2 regions of the Pseudooceanicola aestuarii genome follow, and region 2 is predicted to be linked to the other one. Evidence: riboswitches for the same ligand, from Rfam matches in the RefSeq annotation. Region 2 holds a riboswitch; the other holds the start of a gene.

Region 1 (14,439 bases), 270 kb from region 2:
CAACGGGCCGATCCTGATCCATGCGATCACCACGAAGGGCAAGGGCTATGCCCCCGCCGAACGGGCGGACGACAAGGGCCATGCCACGGGCAAATTCGATGTCTCCACCGGCAAGCAGGCCAAGAAGGCCTCGAACGCGCCGTCCTATACTTCTGTCTTCGGCAAGGAACTCGTGCGGCTGGCGGGAGAAGACCCCCGCATCTGCGCCGTCACCGCCGCGATGCCCGATGGCACCGGGTTGAACCTGATGGCCGAACGCTTCCCCTCGCGCACGTTCGACGTGGGGATCGCGGAACAGCATGGCGTGACCTTTGCCGCCGGGCTGGCGGCGGGGGGGCTGCGGCCCTTCTGCGCGATCTATTCGACGTTCCTGCAACGCGGCTATGACCAGGTGGTGCATGATGTCGCGATCCAGCGCCTGCCGGTACGTTTTGCCGTGGACCGCGCCGGGTTGGTGGGCGCCGACGGGGCGACCCATGCGGGCAGCTTCGACATCGCCTTCCTGTCCAACCTTCCGGGGTTTGTCGTGATGGCCGCCGCCGACGAGGCGGAGCTGGCGCATATGGTGGCCACCGCCGCCGCGCATGACGCGGGGCCGATCGCCTTTCGCTACCCGCGGGGCGAAGGGCAGGGGGTGGAGATGCCGGAACGTGGCGAGGTGCTGGAAATCGGCCGGGGCCGCATGATCCGCGAAGGCGGGCGCGTGGCCATCCTGTCCTTTGGCACCCGTCTGGGCGAGGTTCTGAAAGCCGCCGAGGCGCTGGAGGCGCGGGGGATCGCCCCCACCATCGCCGATGCCCGCTTTGCCAAGCCGCTGGATCGGGAACTGATCCTGCAACTGGCCGCCGACCACGAGGCGCTGATCACGATCGAGGAGGGCGCCGTTGGCGGCTTTGGCGCGCATGTGACACAGTTGCTGGCGGACGAAGGGGTCTTTGACGGCGGGCTGAAGTTCCGGTCCATGGTTCTGCCCGATACCTTCATCGATCAGGCCACGCCCGAGGACATGTATGCCACCGCAAAGCTGAGCGCTGCGGATATCGAGGCACGGGTGCTGGACGTTCTGGGCGTAGAGCGGCTGAGCCGCCGCGCCTGAAAACGGCCCCGCGCGCGGACCCGTCCGGGTCAGGCCGGGAGTTCAGCCGCCCGTTCCGGTGGTGACCAGCCACCAGACCAGCCATCCACTGATGCCCACCTGAACATAGCCCAGCAGGGTGAACAGCCCGTCCCGCGCCAAAAGGCCGATGGCAAACAGCGCAATCGCCGCCGCAAAGACCGAGGTGACCATGGGCAGCACTTCGAGAAACGGAATCACCAGGCAGATGGCGGCGATCACCGTCAGCGTGAACATGTTGGTCGCCCGCGTGACAAAGGCCGTCAGCCGCCGGTGTGTGCGCGCGTCGATCCAGGCGACAGGGCGGCGCAACCAGCTCACGGCCTTTTGCACCCGCTGGGTCCGCACGCCGCGCCGGGTCAGCACATTGGGCATCCAGACAGTGTGCCGCCCCACCAGTTTCTGCGCCGTGATCAGGAAGATGAACATTGCCCCGATCGTCGGCAGGCCGAAGATCCCCGATAGCGGCGAGACAAGGATCAGCGCCGGGACCAGGATGATCGGCGCAAAGGACCGGGTGCCGACCTCGTCCAGGATGTCACCGATGGTGATCTGTCCGTCGCGATCGGCGTTTTCCATGGCGTCCAGAATATCCGACAATTGCCGGAAATCCTGTGTGCCGCTGTGGCGGGGGCTGTCTGCCATGGTTGCTGTCTCCATGAGATGCCAACGCACGGTGCGCTGTCCGGTTCACGCAGGTCCAGTGTTTTCTGTCTTCAGCAAGGCGGCAAGGCCGGACCGGTAGTCGGGATGGCGCAAGGTGACGCCCAGGTCGCGCTTGATCCGGTCGTTCCGCACCCGCTTGCTTTCGGCATAGAAGCTGCGGGCCATGGGGGTCATCTCGGCGGTGTCGAAATCCTCGGCCGGGGGCAGGGGCAGGCCCAGCAGCTGCGCGGCATGGGCGATGACGTCCTGCGGCGGAGCCGGGTCATCGTCGCACAGGTTGTAGACAGCGCCGGGATCGGGCTGCGCGATGGAGGCGGCCAGCACCTGCGCGATATCGTCGACATGGATGCGGGAAAACACCTGTCCGGTCTTCAGGATCCGCCGCGCCGTGCCGGCCCGCACCTTGGCAAAAGGACCGCGTCCGGGGCCGTAGATCCCCGCCAGCCGGAATATGTGCAGCGGCAGGTCGGGGATGGCGCGCCACTCCGTCTCGGCCGCGACGCGGGCGCGGCCGCGCCGGGTGCTGGGGGTCAGGGGCGTGTCCTCGTCCACCCAGCCGCCGCCGTGATCGCCATAGACCCCGGTGGTGGACAGGTAGCCCACCCAGTCCAGCCGCGCGGCATTGCGCGCGATGGCGGCGTGCAGGTGGCGCAGGGTCGGATCGCCGGTGTCATCCGGTCCGGCGGAGATCAGGACATGCGTCGCCCGGTCCAGCAGCCCGGACAGGTCGTCGCCGGGAAAGACATGCGCCACCACGCCGGTATCGGCCAGCGCGGCGCGGCGCTCCGGGCTGCGGGTGGTTCCGTGAACCTCCCAGGCATCGCGGGGCAGCAGGCGGGCAAGGGCACGGGCCGAATAGCCGTGACCGACAGAGAGAAGGCACCGGGTCATCCCCCGTTCATGCGGCCCCCCGCCGCCAGGTGCAAGTGCGAAGCGTGGCCCTTGTGTTACAGGGGCAAAACGGCGCAAAAGAGACAAAAGCCGGAGCCGCACATGCCGCAGATCACAGCCGCCGACATCCAGACCCCCGACCACCCCGCGCCGCAGGGGTTTCGCGATCCCGCCGCGGCGGTCGATCGGCTGATGCTGTTGTACCGGCAGGCGGCGGATTTCCTGCAAGTCCATTTTCAGGCCACGATGCGCGAGGGCCGTCCGCAGGGCCGCATCCGCGCCTTCTACCCCGAGATCCGGCTGACCACCTCCAGCTTTGCCAAGGTGGACAGCCGCCTGAGCTTTGGCCATGTCTCGGCGCCGGGCACCCATGCCGCGACGATCACCCGGCCTGATCTGTTTCGCAATTACCTGACCCAGCAGATCCGGCTGCTGATCGAAAACCATGACGTGGAAGTGGTGATCGGCGTTTCGGATACGCCGATGCCGGTGCATTTCGCCGTCGCCTCCAGCGCGGTGACCATCCCGCAGGAAGGCGCGGCGGATTTCCCGCTGCGCGACGTGTTCGACGTTCCTGACCTGGCGACCACCAATGACGACATCGTCAACGGCACCCATGCGCCCGGCGCCGACGGGACCGAACCGCTGGCGCCCTTCACCGCGCAGCGGGTGGATTATTCGCTGGCCCGGCTGGCGCATTACACCGCGACCGACCCGGAGCATTTCCAGAACCACGTCCTGTTCACCAATTACCAGTTCTACGTCTCTGAATTCGAGACGTTCGCCCGCAATGCGCTCGCCGATCCCGACAGCGGCTACACCAGCTTTGTCAGCACCGGCAATGTCGAGATCACGGAGCCGCTGGGCGATATCCCCGCCACGCTGAAGATGCCACAGATGCCCGCTTATCACCTGAAACGGCCCGGCAACATGGGGATTACCCTTGTCAACATCGGCGTCGGCCCCTCCAACGCCAAGACGGCGACGGACCATATCGCGGTGCTGCGCCCCCATGCCTGGGTGATGGTCGGCCATTGCGCCGGGCTGCGGAACTCGCAATCGCTGGGCGATTTCGTGCTGGCCCATGCCTACCTGCGGGAGGACAAGGTGCTGGACGACGACCTGCCGGTCTGGGTGCCGATTCCGGCGCTGGCCGAAATCCAGATCGCACTGGAAGAAGCTGTGGCCGAAGAGACACGGTTGAAGGGCTATGATCTGAAAAGGATCATGCGCACCGGCACCGTGGCCAGTCTGGACAATCGCAACTGGGAATTGCGCGACCAGCGCGGCCCGGTCCACCGCCTGAGCCAGAGCCGCGCCGTCGCGCTGGATATGGAAAGCGCCACGATCGCGGCCAACGGGTTCCGGTTCCGGGTGCCCTACGGCACGCTTTTGTGCGTTTCCGACAAGCCGTTGCACGGAGAGCTGAAGCTTCCGGGCATGGCGAGCGATTTCTACAAGACGCAGGTCGCACGCCACCTGATGATCGGAATTCGGGCCATGGAACGGCTGCGCGACATGCCGCTGGAACGAATTCATAGCCGCAAGCTGCGGTCCTTTGACGAAACCGCGTTCTTGTGACCTCGGGTCACGATATGGCGCATCTCGGCGAGGGCTTGCAAAGCAGGGCAAATTCTTGTGTTGTCCCGCAACATAAGGTTAAATGGCGCAAACGAGGCCCATTATCCGGGCAGTGAAAGGAGACCATGAAATGGCGAAACCGATGACCAAGACCGAGCTCGTGACCCAGCTGTCCGAGGAAATGGGCACCGACAAGAAAACCGCATCCACCGCGCTGGATGCGATCACCAAGGTGATCACCGATGCCGTGTCGGCCGGCGGTGCCGTGACCCTGCCCGGCGTGGGCAAGATCTATTGCCGCGAACGCCCCGAGCGGATGGTGCGCAACCCTGCCACCGGCGAGCAGATCAAGAAAGACGCCGACAAGGTGGTCAAGATGACCATCGCCAAGGCATTGAAGGACAGCGTCAACGGCTGATCCGACTCCGGCCCTGCCGGTTGTTATTGGGCTGCCCTTCGGGGCGGCCTTTTTCTTTGTCCGAAGGTAGCCGCGACCGCCCCGCATTCGGGGCTGTCCACGGTGCCGCCCGGCATCGGCCACCTGTCCGCATCCTCCCGTCGGTGTCCACCCGCAGGCGTCGTGCCCGCCGGAGCATGCTTGCCGGGCCTTGCCCCCGCCGGCCAGTCGCGGCAGGGTGCCGGTCTTCGCGGGGGCCGGTGCAAGGGGTCCACGCGCCCGCTGCCCGTTTCTGTCCGTCCCCAACCGCCCCAGACCGCCCGCACCTGCCCCGAAAGGACGATTATGCGCCCCGCTCCCGGCCTGACCCCGCAGCATTCTTCCGGCCCTGACGCTGCCCCCGGCCTGACGCTGAAAGCCGTGGCGCTGGGCCTGCTGTTCGCGTTCTTGTGGTCCTCGGCCTTTGCCTCGGCGCGGGTGATCGTGGCGCAGGCGCCGCCGCTGACCTCGCTGGCGCTGCGGTTTCTGCTGGCGGGGATGATCGGCATCGCCGTGGCACGCGCATCGGGACAAAGCTGGCACCTCGACCGGGGCCAGTGGCGGGCCACGCTGATCTTCGGCATCTGCCAGAACGCGCTGTACCTGGGCCTGTTCTTCGTCGCCATGCAATGGATCGAGGCGGGGTTTGCCTCCATTATCGCGTCGACCATGCCGTTGATGGTGGGCGCCGCGGGCTGGCTGCTGCTGGGGGAGCGGCTGCGCGGGCTGGCGATTCTGGGGCTGTTGCTGGGGTTCGTGGGCACCGCCCTGATCATGGGCACCCGGATCGAGGCGGGCTCCGATCCGCTGGGTATTCTGCTGTGCCTGCTTGGTGCCGCAGCCCTCAGCGTTGCGACCCTGACGGCGCGCGGCGCGACGTCGGGGGGGAACGTGCTGATGGTGGTCGGGTTGCAGATGCTGGTCGGATCGGCCTGCCTGGCCGTGGCGGCCCTGCTGCTGGAAGACTGGCAGGTGACCTGGACCTGGCAGCTGATCGTGGCCTTTCTGTACACCACGTTGTTTCCCGGCCTGATTGCGACCTGGGTCTGGTTCACGCTGGTCAACATGATCGGCGCGGTCCGGGCGGCGACATTCCATTTCCTGAACCCGTTCTTCGGTGTGCTGGTCGCGGCCGTGGTGCTGGGCGAACGCATCGGCCCGCTGGACGTGGTCGGCGTGCTGATCGTGATGGCCGGCATCCTGGCCGTGCAATTGGCCAAGCAGGCCCCGGCCCGATAGGCGAACCGGTCAGCGCAAGGCGAGGCCATGCCTCACGGATATGTTGGATGACAGCGGCGCGCGCACGGGTAAACCCTTGGGCATGGAGCTGATCCTTGCCTATCTTGCCGGTCTGCTGACCCTGGTGAACCCCTGCGTGCTGCCGGTTCTGCCGATTGTCCTGGGCGCTGCCTTGCAGGCCAGTCCGCGCGGGCCGCTGGCCCTGGCGGGGGGGATGGCGCTGTCCTTCGTGGTGCTGGGGGTGGTGGTCGCCGGTTTCGGCTTTGCCTTGGGCATCGACGAACGGCTGATCTCCCAGGTGGGGGCAGTGCTGATGATCGGATTTGGCGCGGTGCTGTTGCTGCCGCGCGCGGGGGCGGTGTTTTCGATGGCCACGGCGGGGGTCGCTGCCGGGGCGGATGCCCGTATCGGTCGGATCGAGGCCGGCGGCGCACGAGGCCAGTTTCTGGCCGGTCTGCTTCTCGGTGCGGTCTGGAGCCCCTGCGTCGGCCCGACGCTGGGCGGCGCGATCGCGCTGGCCTCCTCGGGGGAGAGCCTGGGCCGCGCGGCGGTGATCATGACCTTCTTTGCCGGCGGTGTCGCCACCCTTGTTCTGGGGTTGGGCTATGGGGCGCGGTCGCTGCTGACCCGGCACCGCGACCGGATGCGCCATCTGGCCGAACGGTCCCACGCCATCCTGGGCGTGATCTTCGTCGCCGTGGGCCTGGCGATCCTGTTCCGGCTGCATCACGCGATCGAGGCCTGGGCAGTGGAGGCGATGCCGAATTGGCTGCTCAACCTCTCTGTCTCCATATGAATAGAAAGGGAAACCTGATGATACGACGCGCATTCCTGACCACCGGGGCCGCCGCGGCCACGCTTCTGGCTCTGCCGATCCACGCCGCGCCGCTGGATTACACCCCCGGCCTGGTCAAGGACCGGCTGGCGGCGGGCGAAACCGTGTTTCTGGATTTCAAGGCAAGCTGGTGCGCCACCTGCAAGGCGCAGGAACAGGTCATGGATCGGCTGAAGGCCGAGAACCCGGAATACGAGGCCAACATCACCTTTATCGCCGTGGATTGGGACACCTACGCCCGGTCGCAATTCACCCAGCGGCTGCGTGTGCCACGCCGGTCCACGCTGGTGGTGCTGAAGGGCGACGGCGAGGTCGGGCGCCTGATCGCCGACACCCGCGAGGTCAAGATTCGGGAGCTGATGGACGCCGCGCTGGCGGCCTCCTCCGTCTGAGGGCGCTCAGAGGTAGAGCAGCAGCACCAGCGAGATGGTGAAGAACGATGCCGCCGTGGCCCCGACCAGGGCCATGGCCGCCAGCCCGGAATGGCCGCTGTCCTGCGCCAGAATGGTGTAGATCGTATACATCGGCAGCACCCCGGTCAGCAGCGCCGCAAAGACCAGCTCGGGCGACAGTGCGCCCAGCCCGAACAGCACCGGCAGTCCCAGACACAGCCAGATCATCAGCGGATGCACGATCAGCTTGATCGCCGCGATCTGGCCCGCGATCTTCACGTCGCCGCGCATCTCCAGCCCCACCAGCGTGCCGCCGATCACGAACAGCGCGATGGGCGCGGCCGGGGCCGACAGCAGCGACAGGAACCGATCGGCGGTGGCGGGCAGGGGCAGGCCGGTCAGGGTAAAGGCCAGGCCCAGCAGCAACCCGATCACCATCGGCCGGCGCAGGACGGACAGCACCGGGCGGCCCACGCGTTTCAACAGGCTGGCGCCCTCGTTCGGGCGGGCGGCCTCCAGCAGGGTCAGGCCGATGGGGGTGCCGATGAAGTTCTCCACCAGGAAGTTCATCGCCAGGACCGGGGCCGCGACTTCGGGCATGACGATCAGAAGCATCGGATAGCCGATGAAGGCGGAGTTGGAGCAGCCGGTGCCCATCACCGCCACCGCGCGCCGCATCGGGCCCAGCCCCTGCACCCGCATCACGGTCCAGGCCACCGCCTGCGTCGCCGCCGCGCCCGTGCCCACGGCGATCAGGTAGCGGATATCCAGAACCTCTCCCAGATCACGGGTGGCAAAGGTGTAGAACAGCAGCGCGGGCAAGGAGACCTGAAGCACGAAGCGCCCCAGCGTCTGCATATGTTCCGGTGCAAAAACCCCGCGCAGCGTCAGCCCGTAGCCCAGGGCGATGATCGCGAAGATCGGCAGGGTGACGGAGAGAACGTTCAGCATTCAGCCGATCCGCCCGCCTGCCTCGCCGATCTGGCCGCGATGCAGCAACAGGTGGTCCAGCACGACACAGGCCATCATCGCCTCTCCCACCGGGACGGCGCGGATGCCGACGCAGGGGTCGTGGCGGCCCTTGGTGATGATCTCCGCCGCCTCGCCCGCGCGGGTGATCGTCTGCCGTGTCTTCAGGATGGAGGATGTCGGTTTCACTGCAAAGCGCACCACCAGATCCTGCCCGGTGGAAATGCCGCCAAGGATGCCGCCCGCGTGGTTGGAGGAATAGACCGGCTGGCCGTCATTGCCCATGAAGATCTCGTCGGCGTTTTCTTCGCCGGTCAGGGTGGCGGCGGCCATGCCCTCGCCGATCTCCACGCCCTTGACGGCGTTGATCGACATCATCGCGGCGGCCAGGTCGGTGTCCAGCTTGGCATAGATCGGGGCACCCAGCCCGGCCGGGGCGCCGCTGGCGATCACCTCGACCACGGCGCCGACGGAATTGCCCGATTTGCGCAGCCCGTCCAGATAGCCGGCCCAATGTTCTGCCGCCCCCGCATCAGGGCACCAGAACGGGTTCTGATCCAGGATCGACAGGTCCAGCGCCTCGCGGTCGATCCTGTGCGGGCCGATTTGAGTCATGTAGCCGGTGATCCGCAGATCCGGTGCCAGATGCGCCAACGCGGCGCGGGCCACCCCGCCGGCCGCCACCCGTGCGGCCGTTTCGCGGGCCGAGGACCGGCCGCCGCCGCGATAATCGCGGATGCCGTATTTCTGCCAATAGGTGATGTCGGCATGGCCGGGGCGGAACTTCTCGGCGATCTCGGAATAATCCTTGGACCGCTGGTCGGTGTTGCGGATCATCAGCTGGATCGGGGTGCCGGTGGTCCGGCCTTCGAATGTGCCGGACAGGATCTCCACCTGATCGGGTTCCCGCCGCTGGGTAGTGTATTTCGACTGGCCGGGTTTGCGCCGGTCCAGCCAGATCTGCAACGCGGCCGCGTCGATGGGGATGCCTGGCGGGCAGCCATCCACCGTGGCCCCCAGAGCGGGCCCATGGCTTTCGCCCCAGGTGGTGACGCGGAAGAGGTGGCCGAAGGTATTGAAGGACATGAAAGGCTCCGGGCTGGTCCGCTTCGGGTTAGCTCAAAGGCGCGGAGGGTGCAATTGTCCGGGTGACGGCCAGGCGCGGTTGCCCTTGCTCTCCCGTCTTCGGCGTTCTAGTTTCGGCCCTACCTCGGGGTGCCCCAGTGGCTGAGATGCACGATGCGAACCCGTTGAACCTGACCCGGTTAAGACCGGCGGAGGGAAGGTAAGGCCCGATCCCACAGAGGGTAGGCCGCTTTCTTCTTCGCCCGTAGCAACGAAAGGAGGATGCCATGAAGCATCTGATATGTGCCGCGGGTTGTCTGGCTGCCAGCCAGGCCCTGGCCGCGGACCCCGTTCTGACGGTGTATACCTACGACAGTTTCAATACCGAATGGGGCCCCGGCCCCGCCATCGAACAGGGGTTCGAGGCCTCCTGCGGCTGTGACGTGGAATTCGTCGCCGCCGGGGATGGCGCCGCCCTCTTGTCGCGCGTCCGGCTGGAAGGCCCCCGCAGCGAGGCCGACGTGGTGCTGGGTCTCGACACCGCGCTGATCGGCGCGGCGGCAGAGACGGGATTGTTCGCCGATCACGGCGTCAGCGCGGAATACGACCTGCCCATCGCCTGGGACGACAGCCGGTTCGTGCCCTTCGATTGGGGCTATTTCGCCTTTGTCGGGCAGGCGGGCGCCGATCACCCCACCTCCTTCGAGGCGCTGGCGGAAAGCGATCGCAGCATCGTCATCCAGGACCCTCGGTCCTCCACCCCCGGCCTGGGGCTGCTGATGTGGGTCAAATCCGCCTATGGCGACCGCGCGGGCGAAATCTGGGAGGCGCTGGCAGACAATGTCGTGACCGTCACCCCCGGCTGGTCCGAAGCCTATGGGCTGTTTCTGGAAGGCGAGGCCGATCTGGTCCTCAGCTACACCACCTCTCCGGCCTATCACCTGATCGCGGAAGAAGACGACAGCAAGGTCGCGCTGCCCTTCGACGAGGGGCATTACATGCAGGTGGAAGTCGCCGGCATCCTGGAGAGTTCCGATCAGAAGACGCTGGCGCAGGATTTCCTGACCTATCTGCTGGGATCGGATGCGCAGGCGGTTCTGCCGACGACCAACTGGATGTATCCCGCCGTCCTGCCCGAAGGCGGGCTGCCCGCCGGGTTCGAGACGCTGATCCAGCCCGAAACGCCGTTGCTGATGTCGGCCGAGGAGGCGCAGGCCGCGCGGGACGCGGCGCTGGATGAATGGCGCGGCGCCCTGTCGCAATAGGCGGCAGGCTGGGCGTCGGGGCGGCGCTGACCGTCGCCCTGTGCCTGCTGGCCCCGCTGGCCGCGATCCTGTGGCGGGCGGGGGGCGGCGTGGCGCCGGGAGCGGCGGATTGGGCTGCACTTCGGTTCACCCTGCTGCAATCGGCGCTGTCGGCGCTGGTCTCTGTCGTGCTGGCGGTGCCGGTGGCACGCGCCCTGGCGCGGCGGCGGTTTGCCGGGCGCCGCGCGCTGATCGTGCTGACCGGCGCGCCCTTCATCCTGCCGGTGGTGGTGGCGGTGACCGGGCTGCTGACCGTCTTTGGCCGCCAGGGCGTGGTGAACGATCTGCTGGGTCTGGCGGGGCTGGACCCGGTGCGGATCTACGGGTTGCACGGCGTGGTACTGGCCCATGTCTTCTTCAACATGCCGCTGGCGGTACGGATGCTGTTGCAAGGGTGGCAGGCCATCCCGGCCGAACGCTTTCGCCTGGCGGCGCAGCTGGATCTGCCGCCCTGTCAGGTGTTCCGCCTGTTGGAATGGCCGATGTTGCGGGCCGTGGTGCCCGGCGCGCTGGCGGCGATTTTCGCGATTTGCCTCGGGTCGTTTGCCGTGGCGCTGATCCTGGGCGGTGGGCCGCGCGCCACGACGGTTGAGCTGGCGATCTACCAGGCGTTCCGCTTTGACTTCGACCTTGGTCGCGCGGCGATGCTGGCACTGGTGCAATTCGCCATCGTGGCCACCGCCGCGCTGGTGGCGTTGCGCGTGACCGTGGCCGACGGCAGCGGCACCGGGCTGGACCGTGCCGTGATGCGCCGGGATGCGCCGGGGGGGGCGTGGCGTCTGCTGGACGCTGCGGTGCTGTCCGTGGCGGTGGTGTTCCTGTCCGGGCCGTTGCTGGCCGTGGGTTGGCGCGGTGTGGGCGGGCTGGACCGGATGCCGGACGGGCTGTGGCAGGCGGCGGGCAATTCTCTGGTGGTGGCGGTGCTGTCGGCGCTGCTGGCCGCCGGGCTGGCCCTGACCCTTGCCGCCGCCCGCCGCCGCTGGGTGGAGGTTCTGGGCCTGATGCCGCTGGCCCTGTCGGCGCTGGTGCTGGGCACCGGCTATTTCCTGATCGCAAACCCGCTGATCGCCCCCAGCCGCCTGGCGCTGGCGATGACGACGCTGGTCAACGTTCTGATGGCTCTGCCGTTCTGCCTGCGGGTCATCGCCCCGGCCTTGGACCGGGTCGAGCGGGACCACGGCCCGCTGGCGGATCAGCTGGGCCTGCGCGGGCTGGCGCGGCTGCGCTGGCTGCTGCTGCCACGAATGCGACCTGCGCTGGGCTATGGCGCGGGGCTGGCGGGGGCGTTGTCGATGGGGGATCTGGGGGTGATCACCCTGTTCGCGGATCCCGAGCGCGCCACCCTGCCGCTGTTCATGTACCGCCTGATGGGCGCCTACCAGATGGAGGCGGCAGCAGGGGTCGGGCTGTTGCTGCTGTGTTTGAGTTTCGGGCTGTTTGCCTTGTTTGATCTGGGGGGCGGGCGTGCTTGATCTTGATGCTGTGGAATTGATCCAGGGGGACTTTTCCCTGTCCGCCGACCTGCATGTGTCGCAGGGCGCGCGGGTGGCGGTGATCGGGCCGTCGGGGGCGGGCAAGTCCACGCTGCTGAACGCCATCGCCGGGTTCGTCGATCCGCAGGCCGGGCAGATCCGATGGCAGGGGCGCGGACTTGACGGGCTGGCGCCGGGGCAGCGGCCTGTGGCGATGCTGTTCCAGGATGGCAATCTGTTTCCGCATCTGGATATCGCGCGCAATGTCGGGTTGGGCCTGCGCCCCACGGGCCGCCTGACGCGCGAAGATCGCGCGGCCATCGCGCAGGCGCTGGACCGGGTCGGCCTGTCCGGTATGGGCGACCGCCGCCCCGGCGCGCTGTCGGGCGGACAGCAAAGTCGCGCGGCGCTGGCCCGAGTGCTGATGCAGGACCGGCCGCTGTTGCTGCTGGATGAACCCTTTGCCGCGCTGGGCCCGGCGCTGCGCGCCGACATGCTGGACCTGGTCGCCCGCGTGGCCGAGGAAACCGGCGCGACCCTGCTGATGGTTTCCCACGCGCCCGAGGACGCGCGCCGCATCGCCGACAGCGTGATCATGGTGGACGAGGGCCGTGCCGCCGCTCCGGTGCCTATGGAGCAGGCCTTTGCCGATCCGTCCCCCGCGATGCGCCGCTACCTGGGAGAGGGATAGCGGGCGGCCTGCTTGCGCATCATATTCAAATATATTTATATGACGCCAGCGCCGCAGAGGCCACGCCAACCGAACGGACCCGCCATGACCAGTCCCCGCCCGCAAACCGGTCGCCGCGCCGCGCTTGCCCGATATCTGCCCATCCTCGACTGGTCGCGCGACTACGGGCGCGCCACCCTGACCAACGACCTGGTGGCGGCGGTGATCGTGACGATCATGTTGATACCGCAATCGCTGGCCTATGCGCTGCTGGCGGGATTACCGGCGGAGATGGGGCTTTATGCCTCTGTCCTGCCGCTGGTCGCCTATGCGGTGTTCGGCACCTCGCGCACGTTGGCGGTGGGGCCGGTGGCGGTGGTGTCGCTGATGACGGCGGCGGCGGTGGGGAACCTGGCGCTTCAGGGGACGGCGGAATACGCGGTGGCGGCGATCACCCTGGCCTTCCTGTCGGGGGGGATCTTGCTGGTGATGGGGCTGTTCCGGCTGGGGGCGTTGGCGAATTTCCTGTCGCACCCGGTGATCGCGGGCTTCATCACCGCCTCGGGCCTGCTGATCGCCACCTCGCAGCTGAAACATATCTTCGGCGTGCCCGCGCAGGGCCATACGCTGCCCGAATTGCTGGGCAGCCTGATCGGCAATCTGGGGCAGACCAACCTGATCACCCTGGCCATCGGTGCTGCGACCATCGGCTTTCTGTTCTGGGTACGGCGCGGGCTGAAGCCGCTGCTGCGGTCCCTTGGCCTGCCGCCGCGCCTGGCGGATCTGCTGGCCAAGGCGGGGCCTGTGCTGGCGGTGGCGCTGTCCACGCTGACGGTCTGGGCGCTGGACTTGCAAGAGCGGGGCGTGCGCATCGTGGGCGAGGTGCCCACCGGCCTGCCGCCGCTGACCCTGCCGTCCTTCTCCGCCGATCTCTGGGGACAGCTGTTCCTATCGGCGCTGCTGATCTCTGTCATCGGTTTCGTCGAAAGCGTCTCTGTCGCGCAGACCCTGGCGGCAAAGCGGCGCCAACGCATCGCCCCGGATCAGGAGCTGATCGGGCTGGGCGCGTCCAACATCGCGGCGGCGGTGTCGGGCGGCTACCCGGTGACCGGTGGATTCGCCCGGTCGGTGGTGAATTTCGACGCAGGCGCGGAAACCCCGGCGGCGGGGGCCTTTACCGCCCTGGGCATCGCGGCGGCGGCGCTGTTCCTGACGCCGCTGCTGTATTTCCTGCCGCAGGCGGTGCTGGCGGCGACGATCATCGTCGCGGTGCTGGGGCTGGTGGATCTGGCGATCCTGCGCCACAGCTGGACCTACAGCCGCATGGATTTCGCCGCCGTCGCCGCGACCATCCTGCTGACGCTGGGCGCGGGCGTGGAAATCGGGGTCAGCGCGGGCGTCGGCCTGTCGGTCCTGCTGTTCCTGATGAAGACCGCGCGCCCCCATGTCGCCGAAGTCGGGCTGGTCCCCGGCACCCAGCATTTCCGCAACATCAAACGGCACAATGTGCTGACCACTCCTGCGCTGGTGACCATCCGCATCGACGAAAGCCTGTATTTCGCCAATGCGCATTTTCTTCAGGATCTGATCTATGATCGTGTGGTCTGCGATCAGCCGATCCGCCATGTCGTCCTGATGTGTTCGGCGGTGAACGAGATCGACCTGTCCGCGCTGGAAAGCCTGGAGGCGATCAACACCCGGCTGACCGAGCTGGGCATCACCCTGCACCTGTCCGAGGTCAAGGGCCCGGTGATGGACCGGCTGAAACGCTCGCATTTTCTGGACGACTTGTCGGGCCAAGTGTT
Region 2 (14,439 bases):
CGGCTTCAGCCCGCCGATGGCCACGGCGGGCAACGGACAGGCGGCGATGATCCGGGCCAGCCCGTCGAAGCCCACGGGCGGTTCGTGATCAGGTTTCGTCGCCGTCGCATGGACCGGCCCGGCGCCGATGTAGTCCACCAGGGCCGGATCGACCTGCGCGGCCTGCGCGACCGTCTCCACGCTCAGCCCAAGTATGGCCTCGGGGCCGATGCGGGCGCGGGCCTCTGCCGCCGGCAGATCGCCCTGCCCGACATGCAGCCCGCAACCGCCGAGTTCCCGCACCGCCGCGACATCGTCATTGATGATCAGCGTCGCGCCGGTCCCGGCCAGCGCCTGTTGCAGCGCGCGACCCGTGGCGACCATCCGCGCGGTATCCGCAGCCTTGTCACGCAGCTGCACCATGGTGGCACCGCCACGGACGGCGGCACGGGCTGTCTCCACCACGCCGCGCGCTCCGCACAGCTGCGGGTCCAGCACCAGGTAGGTCGACAGGTCGAACCGCATCATCGGGCGGACGCCTCTGCAATCCGCGCCTCCGCCGCCAGGGCATCGGGCGTCAGGCCGTGCAGCGCGTCCAGGAACCGGGGCGCGAAGCTGCCCGGCCCGGTGGCATCCTGATGGGCCTGCGCCCCCGCCACCCCATAGAAGGCCAACGCCGCCACCGTCGCATCGAACGGATCGGCCTCCAGCGCGGCAAAGGCCCCGCACAGCCCGGTCAGCGAACAGCCCAACGCAGTGTTCAACGGCATGTAGTCAGAGCCGCCGCAGATCCGCGCCGCGCGCGTCCCGTCGGTCACGTAATCCTCCGGCCCGGTTACGGCGACCACCGCGCCGGTGTCACGCGACAGGCGGAGGGCGGCGTCCTCGGCCATGGCGACGCCGTCGCGGCCGTCGACGCCCTGGCCCTGGCTGTCCTGCCCTGCCAGCGACAGGATCTCCGACGCGTTCGCGCGGATAATCGTGGGCCGCAACCTGGTCAGTTCCGCCGAGACGCGGCGCCGCAGCGCCGTCGCCTGACAGGCCACCGGGTCCAGCACCCAGGGCCGCCCGGCCTGTCGCGCCCCCGCGATGGCCGCGCGCATCCCCTCCACAAACGGCGCGGAAAGGGTGCCGATGTTCACCGTCAAGGCACCTGCGATCGCGGCGAATTCGCCGGCCTCCTCGGCATCGGACACCATCGCCGGAGAGGCCCCCGCCGCCAGCAGCACGTTGGCGGCGATGTTCATGGCGACGTAATTGGTGATGCATTGCACCAACGGCGTGGTGGCGCGCAGCTCGCGCAGCAGGGAGTCGGGGCGGCGGATCATGTCCGGTCCTCCCCGTCCCTTGTCGCCACGGCGTCGGCGGGAAGATACAATTCCCCCCCTTCGCGGAACTTCTCCGCCATCTTCGCCATCCCCTCCTTCTGAGCCTCCGCGCGGATGTCGTGAGAAATGCGCATCGAACAGAATTTCGGCCCGCACATGGAGCAGAAATGCGCGACCTTGTGTGCCTCCTTGGGCAGGGTCTCATCATGCATGGACTGCGCCGTTTCGGGATCGAGCGACAGGTTGAACTGATCCTCCCAGCGGAATTCGAACCGCGCCCGGCTTAGCGCGTCGTCGCGCAGGCGGGCGGCGGGATGCCCCTTGGCAAGGTCGGCGGCATGGGCGGCGATCTTGTAGGTGATCACCCCGGTCTTCACATCGTCACGGTCGGGCAGACCCAGGTGTTCCTTGGGCGTGACGTAGCACAGCATCGCCGTGCCGAACCAACCGATCATCGCCGCGCCGATTCCGCTGGTGATATGGTCATAACCCGGCGCGATATCCGTGGTCAGCGGCCCCAGCGTGTAGAACGGCGCCGCGCCGCAAAACTCCAACTGCTTGTCCATGTTCTCCTTGATCTTGTGCATCGGAACATGGCCCGGCCCCTCGATCATCACCTGGCAATCCCGCGCCCAGGCGATCTGCGTCAGCGCGCCCAGCGTTTCCAGCTCGGCGAATTGCGCCTGATCGTTGGCATCGGCAAGGGAGCCGGGGCGCAACCCGTCCCCCAGCGAAAAGGAGACGTCATAGGCACGGCAGATCTCGCAGATCTCCTCGAAATGCTCGTAAAGGAAACTCTCCTTGTGATGATGCAGGCACCACTTGGCCATGATCGACCCGCCCCGGCTGACGATCCCCGTCACGCGGTCCACCGTCATCGGGATCATGTGCAGGCGCACCCCGGCGTGGATGGTGAAGTAATCCACCCCCTGTTCGGCCTGTTCGATCAACGTGTCGCGATAGACCTCCCAGGTCAGGTCTTCGGCTATGCCGCCGACCTTTTCCAGCGCCTGATACAGGGGCACGGTCCCGATCGGCACCGCGGAATTGCGCAGGATCCAGTCGCGGATGTTGTGGATGTTGCGCCCGGTGGACAGGTCCATCACCGTATCGGCGCCCCATCGGGTGGCCCAGACCATCTTCTCCACCTCTTCCGCCATCGAGGAGGTGACGGCGCTGTTGCCGATATTGGCATTGATCTTCACCAGGAAGTTGCGACCGATGGCCATCGGCTCCGCCTCCGGGTGGTTGATATTGGCAGGGATGATCGCCCGGCCGGTCGCGATCTCGTCCCGGACGAATTCGGGCGTCACCAGATCGGGGATCCTTGCCCCCCAATCCTGCCCGTCGCGGGCGGTCGCACCGACGTCCCACCGACCGAGGTTCTCGCGGATCGCGACGAACTCCATCTCTGGCGTGACGATCCCTGCGCGGGCATAGGCAAGCTGCGTCACCGCCTGTTCGCCACGGGCGCGGCGGGGCGCATGGCGGACCGGGAATTCCGGCACCATTCGCGCGCCGGTGACATGGCCATTGTCCTCCGGTCGGACATGGCGTCCGTCATAGGTCTCCGTATCGCCGCGCGCCGCCAGCCAGGCCTCGCGCAGGCGCGGCAGGCCCCGGTCGATGGCGATTTCCACCTGCGGATCGGTATAGGGCCCCGAGCAATCGTAGACCGTCACCGGCGGTTCGCCCGCACTGGGATGCAGGTCGATCTCGCGCATCGGCACGCGGATCTCGGGGTACAGGCGGCCCGCATGCCAGACCCGCCGGGAGGCGGGCAGGGGGCCGGTGGTCACGTGGGGTGTCAGGTCTTTCATGGGTCAGAGCCTCCATGCGCTGTGCAATGAAGACCCAGTTCGCCGCAATGAATGGAGGAGGCAGGGGGTTCCCTGCCCGATGGCCCCACGGAACGCCCGCGCAGCCGGTTCACCATCCCTACGCCAGTGTGAACTGGATCAGGTTCATCGGGTCACCGCGCTGCACGTCGCCGCGCCATCGGTATCTCAGCCCCTTGTCGGAACCCCCCGTGTGTCCGCAAAGACTGCGCCCGGCGGCGGGCAATGTCAATCGGATGGAAAAAGGGGGACGGGAAGACGGTGGCGACCCCGGCAGGATTCGAACCTGCAACCTGCCCCTTAGGAGGGGGCTGCTCTATCCAGTTGAGCCACGGGGCCACGGGCCCGTCATAACGCGGCGCGCAGCGCTTGTCATGGGGGTGGAGTGGGGAAACCTGGCCCGCTCTGGCACGGCGGCAGGCGGGGACCTGGGAGGGCTACGGGCAGGATCACAGGCCGCTTGCACCGGCGAAGCCCGTCGGGATACCATTCCACAACCACGGCGAAAGGATTTCCGGTGAAGAAACAACCCCCTCGCCCCCTGACCCTGCGCGATGTGTCCGAAGCGTCGGGCGTATCCGAAATGACCGTCAGCCGGGTGTTGCGCAACCGTGGCGATGTTTCCGTCGCGACCCGTGAAAAGGTTCTGAACGCGGCCAAGCAGATGGGATATGTCCCCAACAAGATCGCCGGTGCCCTGGCCAGCCAGCGGGTGAACCTGGTCGCCGTGATCATCCCTTCCATGTCCAACATGGTCTTCCCCGAGGTGATGACAGGGATCAACCGGGTGCTTGAGACATCCTCCCTGCAACCCGTGGTGGGCATCACCGACTACCTGCCCGAGAAGGAGGAGAAAGTCCTCTACGAAATGCTCTCCTGGCGGCCGTCGGGGGTGATCATCGCCGGGCTGGAGCATTCCGACCCCTGCCGCGCCATGCTGCGGGCCGCCGGCATCCCGGTGGTGGAGATCATGGATACCGATGGCACCCCGATCGACGCCGCCGTGGGGATTTCCCATCGCCGCGCCGGGCGGGAGATGGGCCGCGCCATCCTGCGCGCGGGCTATCGCAAGATCGGGTTTCTGGGCACCACTTTGGGCGCCGACCACCGCGCGCGCAAACGGTTCGAGGGCTTCACCGAGGCGCTGGCCAAGGGCGGCGTGGAAATCGCGGAGACCGAATTCTACTCGAAGGGGTCCGCCCTGGGGAAAGGTCGGGAGATCACGCAGACCATCATGACCCGGCGCCCGGATCTGGATTGCCTCTACTTCTCCAACGACATGATCGGCGCCGGCGGGCTGTTGTGGATGATGGAACAAGGCTACGACATTCCCGGCAAGGTCGGGCTGGCCGGGTTCAACGATGTGCAGTTGCTTCAGGGTTTGCCGCGCAAGCTGGCCACCATGGATTCCTGCCGCGAGGAGATCGGCAGCCGGGCCGCGCAGATCATCCTGGACCGGCTGGAGCGCGACGAAATGGTCGTGGAGGACACCAGCAAGGTCGAGCTGTCGCCCAAGATCAGCTTTGGCGACACGCTTCGCATGTGACCGGGATGGTGCGCCCGCAGCTGACCAACCGCCAGGCGCGGCGGATCTTTCTGGATCGGCACGGGCTGGCCGATGTGCCTTCAGGGCCGGGCAAGGGCGCGGACCTGGCGCAGGTGATCCATCGGCTGGGCTTTGTGCAGGTCGATTCGGTCAATACCGTCGCGCGGGCGCATGACCTGATCCTCTTTGCTCGCCGCCCCGCCTATCGCCCGGCGCATCTGACGCGGCTGATCGAACAGGACCGGGCGCTGTTCGAACACTGGACCCATGATGCGGCGGTGATCCCGGCGGATTTCTACCCCCATTGGCATTTGCGCTTTCGCCGCGATGCCGACCGTCTGCGCGGGCGCTGGCCGAAATGGCAGGGGCCGGAGTTTCTGGCGGAACTGGACCGGGTGCTGGCCCATGTCACCACCCATGGCGAGATCTGCGCCGCCGATCTGCGTGACGCGCCCGCGCCGAAATCGACCGGCTGGTGGGATTGGCACCCCACCAAGGCAGCGCTGGAATATCTGTGGCGCAGCGGCGCGCTGGCCGTGTCGCGGCGGGTAGGGTTTCGCAAGCAATACGACCTGCCGGGCCGCGTGCTGCCGCAATCCCGGCTGCGGGCCCCGTCCCAGGCCGAAACGCTGGATTGGCTGATGGGCGCGGCGCTGGACCGGCTAGGTTTTGCCACCAGCGGTGAATTGGCCGCTTTCTGGGACATCGCCACCCCGGCCGAAGCGCGGGCCTGGTGCGCCGCCGAACGCGCCGCCGGCCGGTTGCAGGAGGTAGCGATTGAAACGGTCACCGGCGCGCATCGCATCTGCTTTGCCCGGCCGGGTCTGGCCGAGGTCACGCCCCCCGAACCGCCCGGCCGCCTGCGCGTACTCAGCCCGTTCGACCCTGCCTTGCGTGATCGCAAGCGGGCCGAACGGCTGTTCGGGTTTCACTATCGGATCGAGATCTTCCTGCCCGAGGCGCAGCGCCAATACGGCTACTACGTCTTCCCCCTGCTGGAGGGGGACCGACTGGTCGGGCGCATCGACATGAAGGCTGACCGACAGGCGGACGTGCTGAACGTGTCACGACTGTGGCCGGAACGGGGGGTCAGCTTTGGCAGGGGGCGCACCACCCGCCTGGAGGCAGAGCTGGATCGGATCCGACGCCTTGCCGGAGTGTCCCGCGTCGATTGGGCGGCGGATTGGCGACAGGCGCCGCGCTAGGGCGGCGCCCGAAGACCGGCGCTCAGCCCATTGCCTCGACCGCGCGGCGGGTCAGAACACTGGCCAGGTGGGCGCGGTAGGCGCCGCTGCCGTGCAGGTCGTCAATCATGTCCTCGCCGTCCAGCGCGGCCAGCGCGGTCACGGCGGCGGGCGCGAAATCCGTGGCCAGCGCCTGCTCCGCTTCTGCCCAAGCGAAGACGCCGTCGTTTGACGCGCCGGTCACGGCAACGCCCACGCGATCCAAGAACCGCGCCACGAAGACCCCGCACAGCGGAAAGCGGGAGGCCGGCTGTTCGAACTTCTGGTAATTCGACGCCTCGGGCACCGGGATCGAGATGGCGGTGACAAGTTCTCCGTCCTCCAGCGCGGTGTCGAACATGCCCTGGAAATACGCCTCGGCGGGGATCTCGCGGGTGTTGGTGATCACGCTGCCGCGCACCGCCATCAGCATCGCGGGATAACAGGCGGAGGGGTCGTTGTTGGCGATGCTGCCGCCGATGGTGCCGCGGTTCCGCACCGCCGGATCGCCGATCCGCCCGGCCAGCGAGGCCAGGCCCGGAAACAGCGTTGCCGTGGCGCGGGCGATTTCCGCATGGGTGGTGGCGGCACCGATCCGCAGGGTGCCGCTCTCTTCGCGGACGCCCTGAAGGGCGGTGATCCCCTTGAGCGATACCAGCTTCGACGGCATGTTCAGCCGCTGTTTCAGCGTCGGGATCAGCGTCTGCCCCCCGGCCAGCGGCTGCGCGTCCTCATCCTTGAGCGCCTCTATCGCCGCCTCGACGGTGGCGGGCTTCACGAATTCGAATTCATACATGGCAGCCCCCTATTCCACCGAAACCGGCGGCACGTCCTGGCCCGATGCGGCAAGGATCGCCTTGACGATATTGTGGTAGCCGGTGCAGCGGCAGATATTCCCTTCAAGGTAGTCGCGGACCTCGCCCTCCGTCGGCTTGGGATTTTCGGCCAGCAGACTGTCGGCGGCCATGATCATGCCCGGCGTGCAGAACCCGCATTGCAGCCCGTGGTGGTCCTGGAACGCCTGCTGCAACGGGTTCAGCGCCCCGTCGGCACCGGCCATGCCTTCGATGGTCTTGACCTCGGCGCCGTCCGCTTCGGCGGCGAACATGGTGCAGGCCTTCGCCAGTTGGCCGTCCACATGCACACTGCACGCCCCGCATTGCGACGTGTCACAGCCGACATGCGTTCCGGTCAGGCCCAGGGTTTCGCGCAAAAAGGTCACAAGGAGGGTCCGGCCCTCGACCTCTCCGCTGGCCTCGCGGCCGTTCACCTTCATCGAGATTTTCATGTCTGTGCCTCCTCGAAGCTTGCGCCCAACCTCGCGCCCAACGGGCTGAAGCGCAAGGCCGATTTCCACGTCCCGGGACGGTCACGCGCGGGATCACAACACGAAATCCCCGGCATCCAGATCCGCAATGCCGACCGCATCCAGAAAAACTGACCCGGTGCCGCCGAAATCAATCAGCACGCCACCGGCCAGCGGTTCAAGGTGTTGTGCCAGCAGATCGGCGAAATCCCGGATGGCCGAAACCTCCCGCAGGTCGATCCGCTCATGCGGGTTCAACGCGTCGAAATCAATCAGCCGGTCATCCCCGCCATGATCGGCAAAGACAAAGGTATCGGCGTTGAAATCGCCCCACAGCACGTCGTCGCCCGCGCCCCCCTCCAGCGTATCGAACCCCGCGCCGCCATGCAGCTGGTCATTGCCGGAATTGCCCAACAGGTGGTCATTGTCTCCCCCCGCCCACAGCCGGTCATCGCCCGAGCCGCCATCGAGGGTGTCGTCGCCCCATTCGCCGAACAGCGCATCATGCCAGGCGCCGCCGACAAGGTCGTCGCCCTGCGCCCCGCCGAACAGCCGGTCGAAGCCGCCGCCGCCCAGCAGCCGGTCCTCGCCCTGGCCGCCGAACAGATTGTCCGCCTGGTTGCCGCCGTCCAGCAGATCGTCGCCCGATCCTCCCTCCAGCCGGTCAAATCCGCCCTCGCCCATCAGATGGTCGCCGCCTGCGCCACCATACAACCGGTCCTCCTGTGTACCGCCGGACAGCGTGTCCTGACCTGTGCCGCCGGTCAGCCGGTCATTGCCGGTGCCCCCGGTCAGGGCATCGTTGCCGCCATCGCCGTACAGCTCGTCCTGGCCATCGCCGCCGATCAGGGTGTCGCGCCCCTCGCCACCATACAGCCGGTCGGAATTCTCCGCCCCTTCCAGCCGGTCGTCGCCGCCCTCACCATGCAGGGTGTCATGCCCGGCCTCGCCGCGCAGCAGATCGCCATCGCCGCCGCCGAACAGCGCGTCCTCTCCAGGGCCGCCGATCAGCGTGTCGGCGCCCCAGCCGCCGTGCAGCGCGTCATTGTCGCCGTCGCCGTTCAGGACGTCGGCTCCGCTGCCGCCGTTCAGGTGATCGCGGCCAAGGCCGCCATGCAGACGGTCATCGCCCCGGTCGCCATGAAGCTGGTCATCGCCGGAATTCCCCTCCAGCCCGTCGTGGTCGTTGCCGCCATAAAGCAGATCGGCCCCGGCATTGCCGCGCAGCGTGTCATTGCCCCCGCCGCCCATCACCAGATCCGCATCGGCGCCACCGTGCAATTCGTCGGCGCCATCCTCGCCCAGGATACGATCATCACCGGCGCCGCCGGCCAGCGTGTCATCGCCCCCCATGCCCTGGATGGTGTCGGCGCCGGTATCGCCGATCACCCGGTCGTCGCCCGCATCGCCGGAGAAATAGACCAGCGGATCGCTCGCGACGTAGCTTTCCACCGGCGCGCGGGTGATCTGGATCAGCGCGTCGGCGGGGAAATCGTCCATCCGCAGCGGATCGCCGGTGGCGCTGATCAGGTCGATCTGCTTGCCGGCCACCAACAATATCCCACCACGGTCCGTGCTGGAAAAGACCAGCTCCTGAAGCGTCGCGCGCGGCGTCAGGCGGGTCAGATCCAGGCGGTCGCGGCCGACTTCGAAATCCTGGATCGTCACCGTTTCCTCTCCCGGTGTCAGGACAAAGACATCCGCCCCGGAGCCGCCGGTAAGGTGGTCGAACCCGGCCCCGGCGATCAGCACGTCATCGCCGCCGCCGCCCGACAGGGTGTCATCCCCCGCGCCGCCGTCCAGCACGTCGTCCTTGCCGCCGCCCGACAGGATGTCCGCCCCGTCCGCGCCCAGCCGCACATCGCCCACCCGGCCGAGGTCAAAGGACAGGCGGGTCACGCCGCGCTCGGTCTCGCTCAGCGCGAACACCTCCAGATTGTCACCGATGATCCGCGCCTCGATCCGGGTGACATTGGCCAGCGACAGGTCCAGCCGGTCCGCGATGGAGACATGGTGCAGCAATTGCCCGCCCGGCAGCAGCTCCAGCAGGGAAAGGCCGTCATCGCCGCCCCCCGCCAGGACAAACCCGCGCCCCCCCGCGCTGACGGTGGCGATTTCGGCCACGCCGTCGAAGCGGGTCAGCCGGTCGTCGATGACGTGATCCACCGGTGTCAGGGTGCCGTCCGCATCCAGCCGCACAACGCTGAGTGTCCCGCTCCCCGCCGCGGCGACGATGACGTAGGTCTGCCCGTACAGGGTCAGCGCCTCCGCATCGGTGGGGGCGTCGATCCAAAGGCCGCCCTCCGCGCCGTGATCGTTCACATGTTGCAGGCTTCCGTCGCCCTTCACCCGGTAAAGGGTGATGGCATCCGCCGTCGCATGGGTCGCCAGCACGAAATCGGTACCGCCTGCACGGGTCACCAGCAGGTCGCTGACCCGGTGCCCGGCGCCCGGCCCGGCCTCTCCCTGGTCGCGGTGCCGGTGCAGACCGCCATCGGCCTCGAACTCGAACATCTGCAAGCCCCGGCCCAGGTAGGCGGCATAGGCCAGGACGGACCCGTCCGACTGCGCCAGTGTGACCATGTCGGTCACCCGGTTCAGCGACAGCCCGTTGACGGTATGGTCCCGGCTGTTGGACAACCCACCATTGCCCGCCAGAGTCCAGCCGGTCAGCTGTGACCCGCCCAGCCCGGCCACCATCAGCTGCCCGCCCTGTTCCGCCGGCAACCAGGCCAGTTCCGGCGCGATCAGCTGCAACCTGTCCTGCGCGATGCGGTCCCTGTCGACAATCTGCGCGCCGCCTTGGGTCAGCCTGTAAGTGGTGATGCCACCCCCGGCCCGTGTTGTCGCATAAAGAAGCGTCTCGCCCGCGAACTCGACCAGTTCCAGGTCGACCGATCCCACCGCGTAGACATCACCCGCGTCCGGCAACATGCCGGCCCCGTTCAGAAGAACACCCATCTGCGCCCCCAGCGCCAATTTCACCCAGCGCCAGATGACAGCGGGGGCGCGGCGGGAATCAGCCCGAACGGGCGGCGGAAATGAGTCCTTTGCCTCGGGTTTTCGTCAAATCCCCCCGATCGCGCGGATCAGGGAGGATTGAATGGGCAACCGGGAGGGCCCGGAAGGTGCTGTGCGGAATCAGGCGGCGGTGGCCTCCGCCGGGTCCGGGGCGCTCTGCATCTCGTCGCGAAAGGCCAGCAGCAGCGCGTAGCCCGATTCCGTCTTCGCCAGCCGCTCCAGCTTGCGCGTGGCGTTCTCGTAGGTGCGCTGGTACAAGACGCGCCCCTTGGACCATTCCAGAAAGCCCATGCGCATCCCCGGATTGATCGCCAGGAAGACGTCCGACCCCTGGTCGATCCGCGACAGGTGGCGTTCGGAATTCACCACCATCGTCCGCGTCAGGACCGAGGCGATGCCCGGGAACCGCAACTTGCCACCCATCCGGCGACCGAAGACCAGCCGCCCCATCGCACCGGCACGTCCGGGCAGCAGGGCGTAATCCGTATTCACCCGCCATGGGCTGCGCATCCCGAGGCTGAACACCAGGTTGGGCCCGGATTTCAGCGTGCGCATCGTCCCGATCGGCACGTTGTCGATCACCGCGCCGTCCACCAGGACTTCGCCGTCGTCCAGCACCATGGGGGGCAGAACCGCCGGGATGGAGCCGGAAGCCCGCACCGCCCGCCACAAGTCCCCCCGCCGACGCACGACCAGGTCATTCGCCGTCAGACTGGTGGCGGCGGCGAAATAGTTGATCGGCAGATCCTCGATCTGGATGTCGCCGTAATGCTTTCGCAATTGCAGGTCGAAAAATTTCTGATCCAGGATTGAGAACAGCGGCACGGTCAGCCGCTTCATCGCCTTGGATCGCACGAAAATCTCTTCGCAGCGTTCGACGACCTCGTCCGGGGTCAACTTCATCGCCGTGGCGCCGGCCATCGCCGCCCCTACAGAAGCCCCGCCCAGCATGTCGAAATGAAACCCGTGTTCCTGCAACGCCTTGACCATGCCCAGATGCGCCGTGCCCAGCGCCCCGCCGCCGCCGAAGACCACCCCCAGGGAGGTGCCGTTCAGGAACCGCGCCAGGCGTTCGTAATCCGCCGCGACGCCGGTCTGGACATGATGGTGCAGGCTGGCGGGCCAACGTTCCAGATGGGCTGCGGTGCCGGTGATCTGCGCCCCGTCGGGGCGGAAGATCGCAAGGTGCACGGCATGGGGGAGGAACCGCATCGCCAGCTCCCGCGCCAGGGCTTCATCCTCGGGCCGGCCGGTGGCATCTGCATCCACCAGAACGACGGCCATGTCGGTATTATCCATGATTTCAGCGCTGCGGCGCGGATCGCCATCAGCCACCAGAACCAGCGTCCGGGTCGGCGGTTGCGCCGCGACCCATTCCCAGATCGGCCTATCCATGGTGGCGGTGCGGTACATCCCCACGGCATCGGCACCGCCCAGCGCGTCAACCATGCGGGCAGCCCGGTCCATGTCCAGCGGTGCGGGCCCCGAGGGCAGCAGCGCCACGATCCGCCCGCCGCGCGGTTTCAGTGCCTCCGCATGGCGGACACTGCCCGACAGGCGTGCGGCCAGGGTGCGGATGATCGCATCGGCAACGCCGGGGCTTTGCGTGCAAAGCGCCTTGTAGGCGGCGCGGGAAATCACCAGCACCTCGCTCGCCCGGTTGGCGACCACCGTCGCGGTGCGGTCCCCGCCAGAGAAGAATGCGATCTCCCCCACGGGTTCGCCGCTGGCGATTTCAGCGATCGGGCGCAGGCCGGAGTAGACGGTGAACCGTCCGTTCAGGACCAGGTAGAATTCCTCGGCCTTGCCCCCTTCTTCAACCAGGTTTTCACCGGGCGACAGCTGTCGGGGCTCCCCGTGATGCATCAGGGCGGACACCGTGTCCGCATCGAACCCCCCGGCAGTCGCGAGGTGAGCACCGGCAGCGCCCCCGTTTGCGGAATCGGTCTGTCCAGTCGCCATCATCACCCTCCCATTCAAGCGCCCGCAGGATTGCGCGATCCTATGGGTGGCGCTGAATCGATACAAGCAGGCGCACAAAAGACGTTACGGGAAATCGCCGAAATTCAACAGGCTGAGGCAAAATCGGCGTCTTCCCGCCGTCGGCCTGCCCCCGCGGCCATCCGGGGTTTTGCCCGGCACACCGGTCCTGTCCCGGCCAGCGGCCAAGGGGCGCGGCGCGCCGGGACTGCGGGGCGGCCAGACCGGGGGAACCGGCGGCACAGGCGATCGCCGCACGCCGGTTCCGGCCCGTCATCCGCGTGCGTAGACGTCCTCGTAACGGACGATATCGTCCTCTCCGACATAGGCGCCGGTCTGCACCTCGATCAGGACCATCGGCACCTTGCCGGGGTTTTCCATCCGGTGCACGGCCCCCAGCGGGATGTAGACGGACTGGTTTTCCGTCACCAGGCGGACCTCCTCATCCACCGTGACCCGCGCGGTGCCCTCCACCACGATCCAGTGTTCGGAGCGGTGGAAATGGCTTTGCAGGGACAGGGCGGCGCCGGGATGGACCATGATCCGCTTTACCTGGAACCGGCTGCCGACCACCAGGCTTTCGAACCAGCCCCAGGGGCGGTGATCCTTGGGGAAACCGGTAGCCTGCGGGGCGGCCTTCTTCTTCAGGGCGGCGACGGCTTCCTTCACGTCCTGGGCGCGCGACATGTCTGCGACCAGCACCGCGTCGTTCATCGCCACGGCCATCACGTTCTCCAACCCGATGCCGACGATTTCCAGCCGTTCGCTGTCGGACCGCAGCAGCGTGTCGCGGCAATCAATCGCCGTCGCCTCGCCGGACAGGGCGACGCCCTGATCATCCGGCCCGATCTCACGCCAGACGGCATCCCACCCGCCCAGATCGGACCAGCCCCCGGTGAACGGCACGACCGACAGGTTCGCCGCCTTTTCCATCACCGCGTAGTCAATGGAGATATCTTCCGCCTCGGCCCAGGGGCCGGGCGCCAGCCGCAAGAAGCCCAGGTCCACCTGCGCCTCGGTCAGCGCGCCCCGGACAGGGCCCAAAAGCTGCGGGTGATGCGCCTCGAAGGCGGCGATGATGTCACAGGCCCGGAACAGGAAGATCCCGGCGTTCCACAGGAAATTGCCGTCCGTCACCATGCGTTCGGCGCTGGCCGCATCGGGTTTCTCGACGAAACGCGACAGGCTGACCGGATCACCATCCGAAGGCGCTGCCAGTTCCAGGTAGCCATAGCCCGTTTCCGCCCGCGCCGGCGTGATGCCGAAGGTGACCATGTTGCCCGCCTCCACCGCCGTCAGCCCGCGGGCGACCGCGGCGCGGAACGCCGCGCCATCGGGCACGACGTGATCGGAAGGCGCGACCAGCATCACCGCCTGCGGATCGGTTTCGGCCAGGCGCAGCGCGGCGGCCAGGATCGCGGGGGCGGTGTTGCGCCCCTCCGGCTCGATCAGGATGGCGCCGGGGTCGACCCCCGCACCGGCCAGCTGCTGCGTGACGATAAAGCGGAAATCGGAGTTCGTCAGGATCACCGGCGCGCTGAAGTCGAGCCCCCCGTCCCGCCCCGACAGCCGCCGGGCAGACGCCTGGAACAGCGTTTCCTCTCCCATCAATTGCACGAATTGCTTGGGGTAGCTCTTGCGCGATAGCGGCCAAAGCCGGGTGCCTGAGCCACCACAGAGGATGACAGGAGTAATCTGGGTCACGGTTCCGGCCCTTTCGCGTAGATTTGTGGTTCAGCTCCTGCCTGTCTACCCCACCCACCCAGCGGATCAAGCCGCAATGCCCGGCATCGGCCACCCCCCGCTACCGCAGCGGGGGCCGTCCATTTCCCGGTTGTACGGGCCACCCGCGGCCACAACGGCGCGGAGCGCTGCGGTCAATTCGTCAACTGGTAGGGCAAGTAGGCGATCGCCAGCGCGACATTCCCGGCCGCCTGCAAGCCGCCGACCAGGATGTCCTCGCCCACGTTGCCGTGGATGATCCGCTGCGCCAGTTGACCGCTGCTGAACAATTCCAGCAGCTGCGGGTTGGTGGCAAAGGCGGTATGCCCGGTGACAGACTGGTCCTGCGCGCCGGTGACATCGATGACCAGCACGCCCAGCCGGCGCATTTCCTCGATACTCTCGTTCTCACCGACGCGGGGATGCTGGCCGGCGACGAATTGCGACAGGCGCAGGGCATAGTCCTTTTGCGACCCGATGATGGCGATGGGCGTGT

Evidence for each region. Region 2 has a riboswitch for thiamine pyrophosphate ahead of thiC (phosphomethylpyrimidine synthase ThiC). Riboswitches for the same ligand answer to the same signal wherever they lie in the genome.
Region 1: it holds a riboswitch for thiamine pyrophosphate, as region 2 does, so the genes downstream of both, thiB (thiamine ABC transporter substrate binding subunit) here and thiC (phosphomethylpyrimidine synthase ThiC) in region 2, are expected to answer to the same signal.

What each region holds. Positions count from the first base shown of each region.
Region 1 covers NZ_JAAFZC010000001.1:1,241,604-1,256,042, forward strand. The annotation lists gene dxs (1-deoxy-D-xylulose-5-phosphate synthase) at 1-1,096, shown strand, start outside; gene G5A46_RS05800 (exopolysaccharide biosynthesis protein) at 1,139-1,759, opposite strand; gene G5A46_RS05805 (SDR family oxidoreductase) at 1,805-2,671, opposite strand; gene G5A46_RS05810 (AMP nucleosidase) at 2,774-4,252, shown strand; gene G5A46_RS05815 (HU family DNA-binding protein) at 4,383-4,670, shown strand; gene G5A46_RS05820 (DMT family transporter) at 5,055-5,927, shown strand; gene G5A46_RS05825 (cytochrome c biogenesis CcdA family protein) at 6,010-6,723, shown strand; gene G5A46_RS05830 (thioredoxin family protein) at 6,741-7,154, shown strand; gene G5A46_RS05835 (AEC family transporter) at 7,161-8,105, opposite strand; gene aroC (chorismate synthase) at 8,106-9,209, opposite strand; TPP riboswitch at 9,325-9,423, shown strand; gene thiB (thiamine ABC transporter substrate binding subunit) at 9,476-10,453, shown strand; gene G5A46_RS05850 (ABC transporter permease family protein) at 10,429-11,964, shown strand; gene G5A46_RS05855 (thiamine ABC transporter ATP-binding protein) at 11,957-12,655, shown strand; gene G5A46_RS05860 (SulP family inorganic anion transporter) at 12,740-14,439, shown strand, end outside.
Region 2 covers NZ_JAAFZC010000001.1:972,022-986,460, forward strand. The annotation lists gene thiE (thiamine phosphate synthase) at 1-507, opposite strand, end outside; gene thiM (hydroxyethylthiazole kinase) at 504-1,307, opposite strand; gene thiC (phosphomethylpyrimidine synthase ThiC) at 1,304-3,127, opposite strand; TPP riboswitch at 3,225-3,347, opposite strand; tRNA gene G5A46_RS04595 (tRNA-Arg) at 3,408-3,484, opposite strand; gene G5A46_RS04600 (LacI family DNA-binding transcriptional regulator) at 3,663-4,691, shown strand; gene G5A46_RS04605 (winged helix-turn-helix domain-containing protein) at 4,697-5,896, shown strand; gene G5A46_RS04610 (FAD binding domain-containing protein) at 5,919-6,710, opposite strand; gene G5A46_RS04615 ((2Fe-2S)-binding protein) at 6,720-7,202, opposite strand; gene G5A46_RS04620 (calcium-binding protein) at 7,296-10,181, opposite strand; gene G5A46_RS04625 (patatin-like phospholipase family protein) at 10,362-12,203, opposite strand; gene G5A46_RS04630 (mannose-1-phosphate guanylyltransferase/mannose-6-phosphate isomerase) at 12,495-13,925, opposite strand; gene G5A46_RS04635 (alpha/beta hydrolase) at 14,099-14,439, opposite strand, start outside.